DNA from 4 places in the Pseudomonas sp. UTLPPB19802 genome. Region 3 is predicted to be linked to each of the others. Evidence: riboswitches for the same ligand, from Rfam matches in the RefSeq annotation. Region 3 holds a riboswitch; each other region holds the start of a gene.

Region 1 (3,636 bases), 2.2 Mb from region 3:
GCCGTGACGCCGGGAATGATTTCATAACCGATGCCCAGTTCACGCAAATGGCGGATCTGCTCACCGATGGCACCGTACAGTGAAGGGTCCCCGGAGTGCACCCGGGCGACATCCTGTCCGCGGGCGTCGGCTGTCTTGATCAACTCGATGATCTGTTCCAGGTGCAGCTCGGCACTGTTGATCACCTGGTCGGCGCGGTGGCCGTCCAGCACTGCCATGGGTACCAGGGAGCCGGCGTAGATGATGACCGGGCAACGGCGAATCAGTCGCTGGCCCTTGACGGTGATGAGTTCCGGATCGCCGGGCCCGGCACCGATGAAATAGACGGTCATAAGCTTCTCTGAGCGGGATTTGCGCAAGGTCGTGCGTGCCAGTCACTCGGTACTCACCTGATGGTTTTCAGGTGCGGAGTCTGGGCCTACATGAATAACGCTCATGCAGGAAAGGGTGATTATCGAGGGTTTTGTCCTGTCCAGGCCAGCGCAAAGGTGGCCTGAGGGTGTTTCTGTCGTGAAATCAGCAGGCTTGCCGGTTCCTGGCCCAGCTGTTCGGCCAGGGCCAGCGCGGCACTTTCGGCGATACCATGGCAGCCGGTATGGGCGAATACCTGGCTGGAACGATGAGTCAGCCGTGGCTCGTAAGGTTGCAGCGCGGCGGCACTGAAGAACACCAGTGGTAGTTTCAGGTACCGGGCCAGCTCAAGCAGTCCCGGTTCACTGTGTTTGCCGTCGATGCTGGCCAGGCCCGAGATGTTCGCCGGGTCGATTCGGTGAGCCAGCAGGGCGTCTTCCAGCAACCCCAGCAGGATCGATGCCTCGCAACCTTGCCGGCAGCCGAAACCAACCGCGAGGGTTGGTTTCGTGTGGGGTGTTGTCATGCCGGGTATTGGCCGTCTTGTCTGCGGCGGAACATCCAGGCACTGATCAGGCCCAGGGCCAGCCAGAACACGGCGTTGGTCAGTTGCGAGGCGATCTTGAATTGTGCTTCCAGTGCTTCCGGCGCCAGGCTGGAATGTACCTCGGGTTGGGGAGCGCCGATCACATGGGGCACCACGACGATCGCCACGCCCAGCAACTTGATCGCCCAGTGCCGGCCAAACACCACCAGGGCGATAGCCACGGCGGTGGACGCCGCGGTGCTGGCCCACCAGATTTGCCGTTGCAACAAGTCTGCGGCGGCGGTGCCGGGCAGTTCCGGTGGCAGTCCGAGGGTCGGTGCCAGGCAGAAGGTTGCGTAGCCGGCCAGGCCCCAGAGCAGTCCCTGGGACGCGCGATTGGGCGCACGCAGGGTATAGAGCCCGGCTAGCATCAGGGCGAAACCGACCGCCACCACCAGGTTGCCGCCCGTTGTGGACAGCACGCGCTGCCAGCCATCTTCCGGTTCCCAGGCCTCTTCGTCGTGGCCCTCATGGCTGTGGCCGGCCATGGCCGTATCGGTGTGCTCGTGGCTCTCGCTGGCGGGGGCTTTTTCATAGGTCTCCGCCTGGAGAATCAACGGCGCGACCCAGAAACTTTGCAGCAAGGTCAGCAGCAGGGCGGCCAGCAGTCCGCTGAAACCGGCGGTTTGGGCAATACGCTTGATCATGGCCGGGTTCTCAGTGGCACGGGAAGGCAGCGCTGTGGCGCGTGTCGTGGGCGGCGTTGTGAACGGCGTCGATGTGCGAGAAGCCGGCGAAATACACCAGCAGGGCGCCCAGTACGCTGGCACCGATGGCGGCGACAAGGCGTTGGCTGCGGGTCGATGTAGCGGCGTTGGAATGGCTGGCGGTGGTAACGGACATGGCGCTTCCCTCTGGATTTTCAGCGGGCGGCCAAGCGCAGAAAAACCTCGCGGGTCGGGCCCGGAGGTTTCAACAGCGCCTGCCCACCGCAGGTTTGTCATTCGATTTTCCGGGCCGGTCTCCGGGCTCGCGAGGGGTTCCAGCCTGGCTCGAACCTTCCAGCATCACCTTCCCATGCCGAATGGCACAGTGGATCTGACGCTTCTCTCGCTTACCGTTGCGGGGGCAGCACCGGACTGGTCAAGCGTGATGAAGCATCCGCCGACGCACCGGTTTCCCGTTTCACCCTGTGAAGGGCACCCAGAACAGACGCGTAGGAAAACATGCCGTCGGCCGATGCGTCAACCGCGTCGACCGGTGCGTCGATGCTGGCTGAAGGCTTGGCAATGTCCAGCAGGCAGCTCAACTTAAAGTGAATTCTAGAAATATAAATATCAGTTAAAACATGGAGTTATATGATGCTTTTTATCTTGTTTCTAAGTTGGTCGATCGAAAACGGCTTGCCGATCACCTGCATGCCCGCAGGCACCTCAATGCTTTCGGCGTAGCCGCTGGCGAATAGCACCGACAGTTCTGGGCGGACCTGCCGTGCGCTCCTTGCCAGGTCACGGCCATCCATGCCCGGTAGTCCGACGTCGGTCATCAGCAGGTCGATGCTCGTCGCCCGGTTGTTGAGTATTTCCAGGGCCGAGTCGCTGTCGCTGGCCTCCAGCACATTGAATTCCAGCTCCTCGAGCACGTCGACGATCAGCATGCGGACAATGGCATCGTCTTCGACGACGAGGATGGTGGAACTGGCTGCACACATAGGATGGTCTTCCGGGAAAATGAACGCGGGGTAGGCAGGGCTGCCTGTCTTTGCATTGGTAAGCGGCCGAGCGGCACAAGTTCTGCTTCTTATACAAAAAAAGTCTGCTGTATAAGCGTTGAGGATAGCGGGTCTGGTTGATGCTGGGCAGTGCACAGCCGGAAAATGCCTTCTACGCTGTGAGAAAAATGAATCTTTTCCTCAGAATTACGGCAAAATCCTTAATTTTCAAGACTTCCTCCGGGGCCCGAAATGAATTCACCGTCTTCGGTTGATGAGCAAAGCTTCCGCAAACTTCTGAGTCGCAACATCAGTCTGCCCTTGGGCGTGGGTGTGCTCAGCGCAGTCTTCTTCGTTTCCCTGATCACCTATCTGCTGTCGGTGATCCAGTGGGTGCAACACACCGACCGGGTGATCAATAACGTCAACGAGGCGATGAAACTGTCCGTCGACCTGGAAACCGGCATGCGCGGTTTCCTGATCACCGGCGATGAGCATTTCCTCGACCCCTATGAAGTCGCCAAGCCGAAGATCGTTGCCGGGTTGCGCGGTTTGCAGGAGTTGGTGGCGGACAACCCGCAACAGGTCGACCGCTTCAGGCGTATCGAGGCCTTGCAGGACTCCTGGACCGAATATGCGCAGTCGATGATCGATCTGCAGCGCTCCAAGGGCGACTACCGCGAAGCGGTCAAGGCCGGACGTGGCAAGCGCCTGACCGATGAAATCCGCAGCGAATATGAAAATGCGATCGAGACCGAGCAGCAGCTGCGCCTGGCGCGCAACGACGATGTTCGGCGTACGACCCTCTGGACCATCGCCCTGTACCTGACCTTCGTGCTGGGCCTGAGCGCAGTTCTGGCTTATGTCGGAAGAAAGAATTTATTAGATCTTTCAGCGTCTTACAGCAAGAATCTCATGGCGCAACTGAAGAGTTCGGAGCACCTGGAAAAGCAGGCCTGGCTGCGTGACGGCCAGACCCGGTTGTCGGCGCAGATGCTCGGCCAACTGAGTCTCAGCCCGCTGGGCCGCAATGTCCTGCAGTTTTGTG
Region 2 (3,636 bases), 1.5 Mb from region 3:
GATCACCTGGGCATTATTGCTGCTCGCCCCCACCGCACGGGACAGCAACAGCACCAGGCCGAACGCGCACAGCGCGCCGATGAAGGCCCCGCCAGACAGCGACAGCGCCGCCCCACCAAGGCCCAGCAGCCCCACCGCCACCGCGCCGGTCGACGCACCCGCCGAGAGCCCCAGCAGGTAAGGCTCGGCCAACGGGTTGCGCAGCAGCGCCTGGAGCATCACCCCACAGGTCGCCAGCCCAGCACCGCAGGCGGCAGCGACCAGTGTGCGGGTCAGCCGGTAGTTCCAGACGATGCCCGAGTCGATCGGCTCGACCGGATAGCCGGCCTGCCACAACTGGTTGGCCAGCACCTGATAGATCAGGCGCGGCGACAGGCTGGTTTCACCGATGGCAATCCCAGCCAGCAGGGCCGCGAACAAGGCGACCAAGGCCAGCAGGCTGTAGGGCAGCAGGCGCGTGTTCACTCTGGGGCTTTACCGGTGGCAATGGCGGTGGACAGGGTTTCCAGGCCACGGAACAGGCGAATTCCGGCCTGCATGGCATCAGCATCGAGGATGATGATGCGGTTGTTCTTCACCACGTCCATGTTCTTGGCGACCGGGTCGCTGCGCAGGAATTCGAGCTTCTTGCGGTAGTCGTCCGCCGGGAAGCGACGCCGGTCCATGCGGGCGATGATCAGCCAGGTCGGGTTGGCCTTGGCCAGGGTTTCCCAACCCACGGTCGGCCACTCTTCGTGGGACTCGACCACGTTGCGCACGCCCAGGGTCTGCAGCATGAAATCAGCAACGCCCTGGCGACCGGCCACGTAGGGATCGATGGCCAGGTCGGCGCTGGAGAACCAGAACAACGCGCTGGTGTTGGACAGGTCCTTGCCGGCCAACTGCTTCTTCGCCTTGTCGAGACGCGCCTGCAGGTCGGCATTGAGCGCCGCACCACGATCCTGCACATCGAAGATCGTCGCCAGTTGGCTGACGCTCTTGTAGATGCTGTCGACCTTGAACGGCTGCATCCGGGTGCCGTCGGCACCCACCAGATTGTCCTTGCCTTCGCAGTCCGAAGGCAGCAGGTAGGTGGGGATCTTCAGTTCGTTGAACTGCTCACGGGTACCGACCACGCCCTGGGGCCCGACCATCCACTCGAACTGCACCGTCACCAGTTGCGGACGCTTGCCCACCACCGCTTCGAAGCTCGGATCGTTGTCGGCCAGGCGCTCGACCTTGTCGTTCTGCACCTTGAACTCCGGCAGCACGTTGTTGAACCACAATGAAGTACCGACCAGCTTGTCGCCCAGCCCCATGGCATACAGCATCTCGGTGCCGGCCTGGCCAATGGTGACCGCGCGCTCGGGAGCCTTCGCGAAGGTTTGCGGCACACCACAGTTTTCCACGGTGAGCGGGTATTGGGTGGCGGCAGCCTGGGCCAGGCCGGTGAGCGAGAGGCCAGCGAGCAAGGTGGCGAAACGAGGCAGCATGGTGAGCGATCTCCTGTCGGGCAGAACACGAAGTGAACGCATGGACAGGCATCGCCGCCCTGGCACGACGTCCGGGGCAGCCCTTCACAGGGGAGATGGCCATCCCGGACACCCCGCCGGTTGGTAAATGTAGGCCGGCAGGTCTCCTGACTGGTGCGTCCTGGCCCGCCTCCGGCCTTCCCGAATCACATGGACCCAGTGGCATCGTTGGAGCGGGCTCGGCACCTACAGTTGCGGGGGCAGTTCCGTTTGGCCAACCGGGGTCGGAGGCCTGGGATTCCCTATTATTTCCGAGTGGAAACCGGCGGGCGGCATGGTAGACCATCAAATTGCCGTTGGGAACGCATAAGAACCGCTCTCATCAGCTGCGGGCCACTGCCACAACGTTCTACAGCGCTCATTTCTCGACCGATTCGAGAATAATTCAGGACTTTTAGCGGATTTTTCCTACAGATTTCCCGTTGATTCACTTGATCACGAAGCCTAATGTTTTCGCGTTGCTGCCAATTCAGCAACCGGGCTTGGACACCCGTTTTTTTTTGGAAGAAGAAGTCGCACAATGCCGCGCGAACGGCACTTTTGTGTCCGCTCTATGGCGGACCGTGCGCGGGACACTCCTCGGGGTGTGCCGGGTTTCTTCTTCCCCGGTTGTCCAAACCTGCGCACGGTTCGCCACCCTTTCGCTTGGACACGAAAGATGGCGCGCTTCCAAAGGTGTTACTGAAGAAGAGCTTGCCGATGACCAAGAAAATCACGCCCGACCCACCACCCTGCCGCACTTCAAGTCCGACTGAAAAAAGCGACTTCCTGCGCAGCGCCATGTACAGCGCCCTGGACCAGATCAACTCGGACCCACCACCGCCTGATCCACTCGATACCCTCGCCACAAGCGCCTTCAACATCGGCAGCGACTCAGCCAGCAAGCCTGCGCTCTTTGCCATTCAGCCAGGCGTCCCGGCCAAGGTGGCGTTGGCCCATGTCTCGGACCTGCTCCGGACTGCCGAACTGAACGCCGACGAAATCGGCCCGCGCCTGGAAGACGTTGACCGTGACCTGTTCAGGGGAGTGCTGCAATCGCTGGAACTGTCGCGAGCGATCGTGGACTCGCTGTTGGCGGCGCCCCCACTGCCCGCCTCGACCTGAAGTGAGCAGCGCTTCAAAATGGAGGGATGGAGGGTGTGCCTTGAAGGCTTTTAGTGATTTCACGGGCCTCTTCGCGGCGGTGCGGCGTCCCGACAAGCCCGCTCCTACAGGTGTTGTGTCGTACACCAGAATGGGGCCTGGCGCAGGCATCGGAGTGGGCTTGCCTGCGAAGCATTTGCTTTTTGATCTTGATCTTGCCTTTGCTTTTGATCCACCGGCCCCGCCCAGCAGGCTGAGTGGAGGTTCTGTTTCGAGAGACGCCCGGCAGGGAAGCCGGGCGAGCCGTGTTGGGCCATGGATGGCCCATCGCGGCGTGCTCTCGAAACAGAACCGGAACGAAGGAACCCTCGCGTAGCGAGGGCCGAATGGAGGGGCAAGCGTTTTTTGGTTACTTTTTTTCGCGTCTGAAAAAAAGTAACTCGCCGTAAGGGCGAAACCACTACCCCAGCCAACCGCGCAAACGGATATGTACACCTACAACCGCAATCGCACACAGGCAAACAGCAGGTTAAACGCCCCTCGATAACTCAGCCCTGCCTCCCCCCCATGTACAGCTCAAAATTCTTGATATGATCATCAAGGTTATCCTCAAGCATCAACCGATACTGATCACAAAAATACTTGAGCATCGCCTCCCGCGCCCCGGCCATCTCCTCCCCCGACTTGAAGCTGCGCGCACTGACCCAGGCATTGAACCGAGTCGTACCAAACATCATCGAAGCATTGACCTTGCCAAAATTCTCGACCTGCTTGAGCTGCTCATTGGCCAGGTTGATATGCTCGTCCGCACGGTCATAGAACGATTCATCGATGGTATCCGACATGGCAGGCTATCTCTGGATGATAAAAACGCCCTATGGGACCAGCCTTCCCGGCTTCTGTCCAGAACAGTTCAACCCGCCAGCCGGCCGGCAACTTCCCTGGCCACCTCAATGAAGGCCCGCGCCGCTGCGCTCTGGTACCCGCCCTTGCGTTGCATGACCACCGCCGTGCGCTGCAGCCGCAGGGGCTCCAGCTCGAC
Region 3 (3,636 bases):
TGCCGGCAGTCTGCTACCCTGGGCGAAGGTCAGTCCGAGGGAGGCGGTGTGAGGGCCGACGGCGTAGTCGGGGGCGATGGCCTTGGCCACCATGGCCGGGTCCGACGGTGATACCCGGACATCCACGTGTTGCCCGTAGTAGCTGTAGGGCCAGCCATAGAAAGCACCGTCCTTCACCGAGGTGATGTAGTCCGGTACCAAGTCACTGCCAATCGCGTCCCGCTCGTTGACCGCCGTCCATAGCGCTCCGCTCTGGGGTTCCCAGGCCAGGCCATTGGGGTTGCGCAAGCCGGAGGCGAAGATCCGCTGCTTGCCGCTCGCCGGGTCAACCTCCCAGATCGCCGCACGGCCCTGTTCCTTGTCCAGGCCGTTCTCACCGACGTTGCTGTTGGAACCGACGGTGACGTAGAGCCTGCTGCCGTCCCGGCTGGCGATGACGTTTTTGGTCCAGTGGTGGTTGAGGGTGCCGCCGGGCAGATCGACGACCTTCTGTGGCTGGGCCTTGATTGCGATTTCGCCCTCTTCGTAGTGAAAGCGCAGCAGGGCATCGGTGTCGGCCACATACAGGTCATTGCCCACCAATGTCATGCCGAACGGAGAGTTCAGGCCTTCGATGAAGGTCGTGCGTGTTTCCGCGATCCCATCGTGATTGGCATCGCGCAACAGGGTGATGCGATTCGCGCTGGGCACGCCGGCTCCGGCGCGATCCATGACCTTGTTTGCAATCCAGCCGCGCAGCCCCTGATTGTCATCGGGTCTGGAGGGGGCATTGCTCTCGGCGACCAGCACATCGCCATTGGGCAATACGTACAGCCAGCGTGGATGGTCGAGGTTTTCGGCGAATGCGTTGACCTGGGTTCCGCTGGCAGCCATGGGGCGGGTGCCTTCGGGCCAGCCGACGGCCGGGGCGATGTTGACTGTGGGAATCAGGGTCTTGTTCGGTTCCGGGAGCTTGGGCGATGGGCCGGTTCCATCGGACACAGACAGGCTGGAACTTTCGCCACAAGCAGCCAATCCGCTGGCAAGCAGAATGATCACGGCGTGTTTCTGCTGGAACATGTTGAATCTCCATTAATCCTTGTATTTGCCCAGCAGTAGATGGGGTGGATTGACGCAGGTTCAATCCCTCCTTTGGCGAGTTGCTCCTGGCCGCCTTGGAAATGGTCATCCGTCATGACAGGTATTCCCGGAGCTCGTTGGGCAGGGCCAGATATCCAGGGCCCCGGTGATGGGTTCGATGAGCAAGGCCGCCACGGCGTCGGCACCGACCTGGCCCATTTCGCCTGTTCATGTCCCGGTTCGCCGAGGTTGGCGGTCGGCTTCAATTGACGCTCCCCCCCCAACCCTCTAACCTTCGCGGTTTGTTTCAGGTGCTCTGTGGCGATCCGTCGACAGGGTGAAACAGGGAAGCCGGTGAGCCCTCAGGTAGGCGCGAGCCCGGCGCTGCCCCCGCAACGGTAAATGAGTCAAGACTGCGCTTTTTGCCACTGTGCCACTGGCACGGGAAGGCGCGCGGTCCCGCGTTCGCGCCGCTCATGAGTCCGGAGACCGGCCTGATCCATTCCACAGCGTCACGGCGGGCGATGCTGGACGGCTTCGGCCGTGCCTGTGTCTGCTCGCCGTTTGCCTTATCCAGCCCCAACGGAGAGCTGCCATGAACGAATCCCCCGATCGCGACGAACGCCACCTGGCGCGCATGCAGCGCAAGAAGGCGGTGATCGACGAGCGTATCGCCAACGCCCCGAATGAATGCGGCCTGCTGCTGGTGCTGACCGGCAACGGCAAGGGCAAGAGCAGCTCGGCCTTCGGCATGCTCGCCCGGGCCATGGGCCACGGCATGCAGTGCGGCGTGGTGCAGTTCATCAAGGGCCGCAACAGCACGGGAGAGGAGCTGTTTTTCCGCCGTTTCCCCGAGCAGGTGCGCTTTCACGTGATGGGCGAGGGCTTCACCTGGGAGACCCAGGACCGCCAGCGAGACATCGCGGCCGCCGAAGCTGCGTGGGCGGTCTCTCGGGAAATGCTCGCCAATCCGGACATCGGCCTGGTGGTACTGGATGAGCTGAACATCGCCCTCAAGCACGGTTATCTGGATCTGGACCAGGTGCTCAGCGACTTGCAAGCACGACCGCCGATGCAGCATGTGCTGGTCACCGGCCGCGGTGCCAAGCCGGAACTGATCGACCTGGCCGACACCGTCACCGAAATGGGCCTGCTCAAGCACGCGTTCCAGGCCGGGATCAAGGCGCAGAAAGGCATCGAACTATGAGTCAGCCGCGTCATTGCCCGGCGGTGCTGATCGCCGCGCCGGCTTCCGGCCAGGGCAAGACCACGGTGACGGCCGCGCTGGCGCGCCTGCACCGGAACCAAGGGCGCAAGGTCCGGGTGTTCAAGTGTGGCCCGGACTTTCTCGATCCGATGATTCACGAGCGTGCCAGCGGTGCGCCGGTGTACCAGCTCGACCTGTGGATGGTCGGTGCCGAGGAAAGTCGTCGGTTGCTCTGGGAGGCGGCGGGCGAGGCTGACCTGATCCTGATCGAAGGCGTCATGGGGCTGTTCGATGGAACGCCGTCGAGCGCCGATCTGGCGCGGCACTTCGGCGTGCCGGTGCTGGCGGTGATCGATGGCACGGCCATGGCCCAGACCTTTGGTGCCCTGGCCCTGGGCCTGGCGCGTTACCAGGCGGACCTGCCGTTTGCCGGGGTGTTGGCCAACCGGGTCGGCACCCCGCGGCATGCGCAATTGCTTGAAGGCAGCCTGACCGAAGGCCTGCGCTGGTATGGCGCACTCTCCCGCGAGACCGGGATCGAGCTGCCGAGCCGCCATCTCGGGCTGGTCCAGGCCAGCGAACTGAATGATCTGGACCGCCGCCTCGATGTTGCGGCCGAGGCCCTGGGGGCCAGTTGCGAAGTCGCCTTGCCGCCGGCGGTCGAGTTCGCAGCACCGCAGGTCGTCTCCATCGAGCCGCTGTTGGCCGGAGTACGTATCGCGGTCGCCCACGACGAGGCGTTCGCTTTCATCTATGGCGCCAACCTGGATCTGTTGCGGACATTGGGCGCTGAGCTGAGCTTCTTCTCGCCGATTCACGATCACGGGCTGCCGGACGCCGATAGTCTGTACCTGCCGGGTGGTTACCCGGAGCTGCACCATCTGACACTGACGCAGAACCAGCTGATGTTGGCGGCGATCCGTGCGCACCATGCCGCAGGCAAGCCGCTGCTCGCCGAATGCGGCGGCATGCTTTACCTGCTCGATGCGTTGACCGACGTCGACGGCCAGCGTGCCGAACTGCTTGGCCTGCTGGCCGGCGAGGCGGTGATGCAGAAGCGCCTGGCGGCCCTGGCCTTGCAGACCGTGGAACTGCCGGAAGGCGTGCTGCGTGGGCATACCTATCACCACTCGTTGACCAGCACCGAGCTGACGCCGATTGCCCGTGGGCTGAGCCCCAATGGCGGGCGCGGGGCAGAGGCGGTCTACCGTGTGGGGCGCACGACTGCCTCCTACGTGCATTTCTATTTTCCGTCCAATCCCCGGGCGGTTGCCGCGCTGTTGGCACCGCAGTCGGTGGATTGCTCTCCTGATCATGCCAAGGCCGGCGGTTTCGATGTGGACGCAGGCTTGCCGGGATGCCGGGCCACT
Region 4 (3,636 bases), 2.6 Mb from region 3:
CGCGGTCCCAGGCCCTGCTCGCTGGCTTGCCAGCCGGGCTCGTTGTCCTGGGCGCAGATCGCCTGGATCACCGGGATGTCACGACGGAACGGTCGCAGGTGCGGAGCCTCGGGCGTCGACTGGGCAAAGCCGGTGGTGTTGAGGATCACCGCCGCCGCCACCTCGTCCAGCCAGTCCTCGACCACCGCCAGGCAACCTGGCTCCTTGAGACTGGCCACGGCGATCGGCAACGGGTTCAGCCCGGCCGCCTGCAAACGCTGGCAGAACACATCGACAAAGGCGGTGTTGGCCGCCTGCAGGTGCGAGCGATAGAACAGCAGCGCCGCCACCGGCCAGTCGGCCTGCCAGTTGCTGCGCCAATCAGCCAGTTGTGCATCGACCACGCGCGGGTGGTAGATCGCCGTGCGCGGCAGCGCCCGAGGCGCCTGCCAGGGGTAGTCACGCCCCAGCCAGCGGCTGGCCAGGCAATTGAACAACTGCAGGGCATTGCCCAGGCCGCCCTGGCGCAGGAAGTGCCAGAGCCGTTCGGCTTCAGCCGCCGGGACGTTACCCAGGGCGCTCAGTTCCGGGTCGGGACGGTCGTCGCCCGGCACCAGGATCAGCGTCACGCCGCGCTCGGCCAGTTGCACCAGACGCTCGATGCCGTAACGCCAATAGCCGATACCGCCGTGCAACGACAGCAGGATCACCTTGGCGTGTTGCAGCACCTGGTCGACATAGAGGTCGACCGAGGCATGATTCTGGACCTGCATCGGGTTGGCCAGGCGCAGGCTCGGATAATCGTCCGGCAGTTGCTGCGCCGCTTCGGCGAGCAATGCCAGGCTGGAGTCGCCGCTGCACAGGATCACCAGCTCGGCGGGGGTTTGTCCAAGGTCGGCGATGTTGTCATCCGACACGAAACCGCCGGGCTGGGTCCTGAGCAGATGCATGGGGTCAGGCCGTCAGCGCGGTGCGCAGCGTCGATTCGAGCAGGGCTGCATCCAGTTCCTGGCCAATCAGTACCAGGCGGGTGACGCGCGGCTCATCGGCGCCCCAGGCGCGGTCGAAGTGCTTGTCGAAACGGGTGCCCACGCCCTGGATCAGCAGGCGCATCGGCTTGTTCGGGATCGCCGCAAAGCCCTTGACCCGCAGGATGCCGTGCTTGACCACCAGTTGCGTCAGGGCATCGAGCAGCAGGCTTTCGTCGGCTTGCGGCAGGTCGATGGAGATCGAATCAAAGGCGTCGTGATCGTGGTCGTCATGATCATCGCCGTCATGGTGGTGGTCATGGTGGCTGTGGCGACCATCAATGTGCTCCTCGGAGCCGGCACCGATACCCAGCAGGACGTCCAGCGGCAGGCGACCGCTGCTGGCCTCGATGACTTTCACCGCTGGCGGCAGTTCCTCGGCCACTTCCAGACGGACCCTGGCCAGGTCTTCCGGGGCGATCAGGTCGGTCTTGTTGAGAATCACCAGGTCGGCGCTGGACAGTTGGTCGGCGAACAATTCATGCAGCGGCGACTCGTGATCCAGGTTCGGGTCGAGCTTGCGCTGGGCGTCCACCTGGTCGGGGAACGCGGCGAAGGTGCCGGCGGCCACTGCCGGGCTGTCGACCACGGTGATCACCGCATCGACGGTGCAGGCACTGCGGATTTCCGGCCACTGGAAAGCCTGGACCAGCGGCTTGGGCAGCGCCAGGCCAGAGGTTTCGATGAGGATGTGGTCAAGATCGCCGCGACGCGCCACCAGTTCGCGCATCACCGGGAAGAACTCTTCCTGCACGGTGCAGCACAGGCAGCCGTTGGCCAGTTCGAACACGCGGCCTACCGCCTCTTCCTCGGTGCACCCGATGGAGCACTGCTTGAGGATCTCGCCGTCGATGCCCAGCTCGCCGAACTCGTTGACGATCACTGCGATACGGCGGCCCTGGGCGTTGTCCAGCATATGCCGCAGCAAGGTGGTCTTGCCCGAGCCGAGGAAGCCGGTGACGATGGTGACGGGAAGCTTGGCCAGTGTTTTCATCGGGATGCCCCTTGGCAAAAATAGCGGGCATGCGGGACGAGAACCGCCGCCCGGAACAGGCGCGGGTATGTTCGCCACCGGATCACCCCGCCCGGTTTAAGTGAAATTCTGTCACGAGGCAGGTCTCCTGGCTTGCGGCCGGGTGTTCGGCAGTCGCTCGATCACCGGGTCTTGCGCCTTCCCACCCCGAGGGGCAGTGGCCAGGCAAGACACTCGTACCGCTTACAGTTGCGGGGGCAGCCGCGGCTTGCCGCGTTCCCATCTTAGCTTCGACCAGACGCCGAAGAACCTCGAACCTGCAAGGCTACGCAGTGCGCGCAGGCAGGTCAATCTCGACGGCCGCTGTGGTTTAATTGCGCCCCCTTTCTCCCGCCCTGCCCGTTTCAAGGAATCGCCGCCCATGAGTGCCACCGACACCACCACCGTCCTGGTCATCGGTTATGTCTGGCCCGAACCTCGCTCCTCGGCGGCCGGCGGGCACATGATGCAGATTCTCGAAAGCTTCCTCGAGGCCGGCTGGCGCATCACCTTCGCCAGCCCTGCCAGTGTCGGTGAACACAAGGCCGACCTGCTCAGCCTGGGCATCGACGAACAGGCCATCGAGCTCAACGACAGCAGTTTCGACACCTTCATCAGCGCCCTGCAGCCGCATGTGGTGCTGTTCGACCGGTTCATGATGGAGGAGCAGTTCGGCTGGCGGGTCGAGAAGCACTGCCCCGGTGCCCTCCGCGTACTGGAAACCTCGGACCTGCAAAGCCTGCGCGACGCCCGCCAGCAGCAACTCAAGGAACGCCTGAAAGTCGACCAGGACCCGAATGACTTCAGCGGGCTGTTCGCTCCCGACCTCCCCGAAGTCTTCCAGCAGATGAGCGACACCGACCAGGCCCAGCGGGAAATCGCGGCGATCTACCGCTCGGACCTGAGCCTGATGATTTCCGACGTCGAGATCCGCCTGCTGACCGAGCAGTTCCGGCTACCGCCAGCGTTGCTGCACTGGTGCCCGTTGATGGTCGACCAGCCGGACACGTTCCGGGCCTTCGAGGAGCGCGCGCATTTTCTCAGCATCGGCAACTTCCGCCACGCACCGAACTGGGATGCGGTGCTCTGGATGAAAACCACCGTCTGGCCGCTGATCCGCCAACAACTGCCCAGCGCGCAACTGCATGTCTACGGCGCCTACACGCCGCCCAAGGCCACCGCGCTGCACAACCCGGCCCAGGGCTTTCACGTGCAGAACTGGGCCGAAGACGCCCTGCAGGTGATGAGCGCGGCGCGGATCTGCCTGGCACCGCTGCGTTTCGGCGCCGGAATCAAGGGCAAGCTCGCCGATGCCATGCTCTGTGGTACCCCGAATGTCACCACGCCGATCGGCGCCGAAGCCATGCAGGGTGCCTTGCCCTGGCCGGGCGCCATCGAAACCAGCGCCGAGGCCCTGGCGCGCTCCGCCGTCCGGCTGTACCAGGACCCGTTGGCCTGGCAACAGGCCCAGGTTGATGGGCGGGCGTTGCTGGCTGCCCGCTACGACCGGCGCCAGCACAGCCCGGCGCTGGTGGAACGTATCCAGCAGACGCGGCAACAATTGACCGAGCATCGGCGCAACAACTTCACCGGCGCAATGCTGCGCCACCATCACCA

What was found. Region 3 has a riboswitch for cobalamin ahead of cobO (cob(I)yrinic acid a,c-diamide adenosyltransferase). Riboswitches for the same ligand answer to the same signal wherever they lie in the genome.
Region 1: another riboswitch for cobalamin. It lies ahead of AC6I6U_RS19545 (CbtB domain-containing protein); the one in region 3 lies ahead of cobO (cob(I)yrinic acid a,c-diamide adenosyltransferase).
Region 2: another riboswitch for cobalamin. It lies ahead of AC6I6U_RS22380 (ABC transporter substrate-binding protein); the one in region 3 lies ahead of cobO (cob(I)yrinic acid a,c-diamide adenosyltransferase).
Region 4: another riboswitch for cobalamin. It lies ahead of cobW (cobalamin biosynthesis protein CobW); the one in region 3 lies ahead of cobO (cob(I)yrinic acid a,c-diamide adenosyltransferase).

Annotation. Positions count from the first base shown of each region.
Region 1 covers NZ_AP048545.1:4,536,657-4,540,292, reverse strand. The annotation lists gene cobM (precorrin-4 C(11)-methyltransferase) at 1-332, opposite strand, end outside; gene AC6I6U_RS19555 (cobalamin biosynthesis protein) at 452-877, opposite strand; gene AC6I6U_RS19550 (CbtA family protein) at 874-1,584, opposite strand; gene AC6I6U_RS19545 (CbtB domain-containing protein) at 1,595-1,780, opposite strand; cobalamin riboswitch at 1,876-2,099, opposite strand; gene AC6I6U_RS19540 (response regulator) at 2,232-2,588, opposite strand; gene AC6I6U_RS19535 (response regulator) at 2,841-3,636, shown strand, end outside.
Region 2 covers NZ_AP048545.1:5,199,079-5,202,714, forward strand. The annotation lists gene AC6I6U_RS22375 (FecCD family ABC transporter permease) at 1-465, opposite strand, end outside; gene AC6I6U_RS22380 (ABC transporter substrate-binding protein) at 462-1,472, opposite strand; cobalamin riboswitch at 1,592-1,793, opposite strand; gene AC6I6U_RS22385 (DUF6124 family protein) at 2,211-2,615, shown strand; gene AC6I6U_RS22390 (DUF3144 domain-containing protein) at 3,143-3,439, opposite strand; gene cynR (transcriptional regulator CynR) at 3,508-3,636, opposite strand, start outside.
Region 3 covers NZ_AP048545.1:6,704,983-6,708,618, reverse strand. The annotation lists gene AC6I6U_RS29515 (PQQ-dependent sugar dehydrogenase) at 1-1,059, opposite strand, end outside; cobalamin riboswitch at 1,352-1,571, shown strand; gene cobO (cob(I)yrinic acid a,c-diamide adenosyltransferase) at 1,655-2,266, shown strand; gene AC6I6U_RS29505 (cobyrinic acid a,c-diamide synthase CobB) at 2,263-3,636, shown strand, end outside.
Region 4 covers NZ_AP048545.1:4,092,620-4,096,255, reverse strand. The annotation lists gene cobN (cobaltochelatase subunit CobN) at 1-929, opposite strand, end outside; gene cobW (cobalamin biosynthesis protein CobW) at 934-2,001, opposite strand; cobalamin riboswitch at 2,102-2,309, opposite strand; gene AC6I6U_RS18135 (glycosyltransferase) at 2,402-3,636, shown strand, end outside.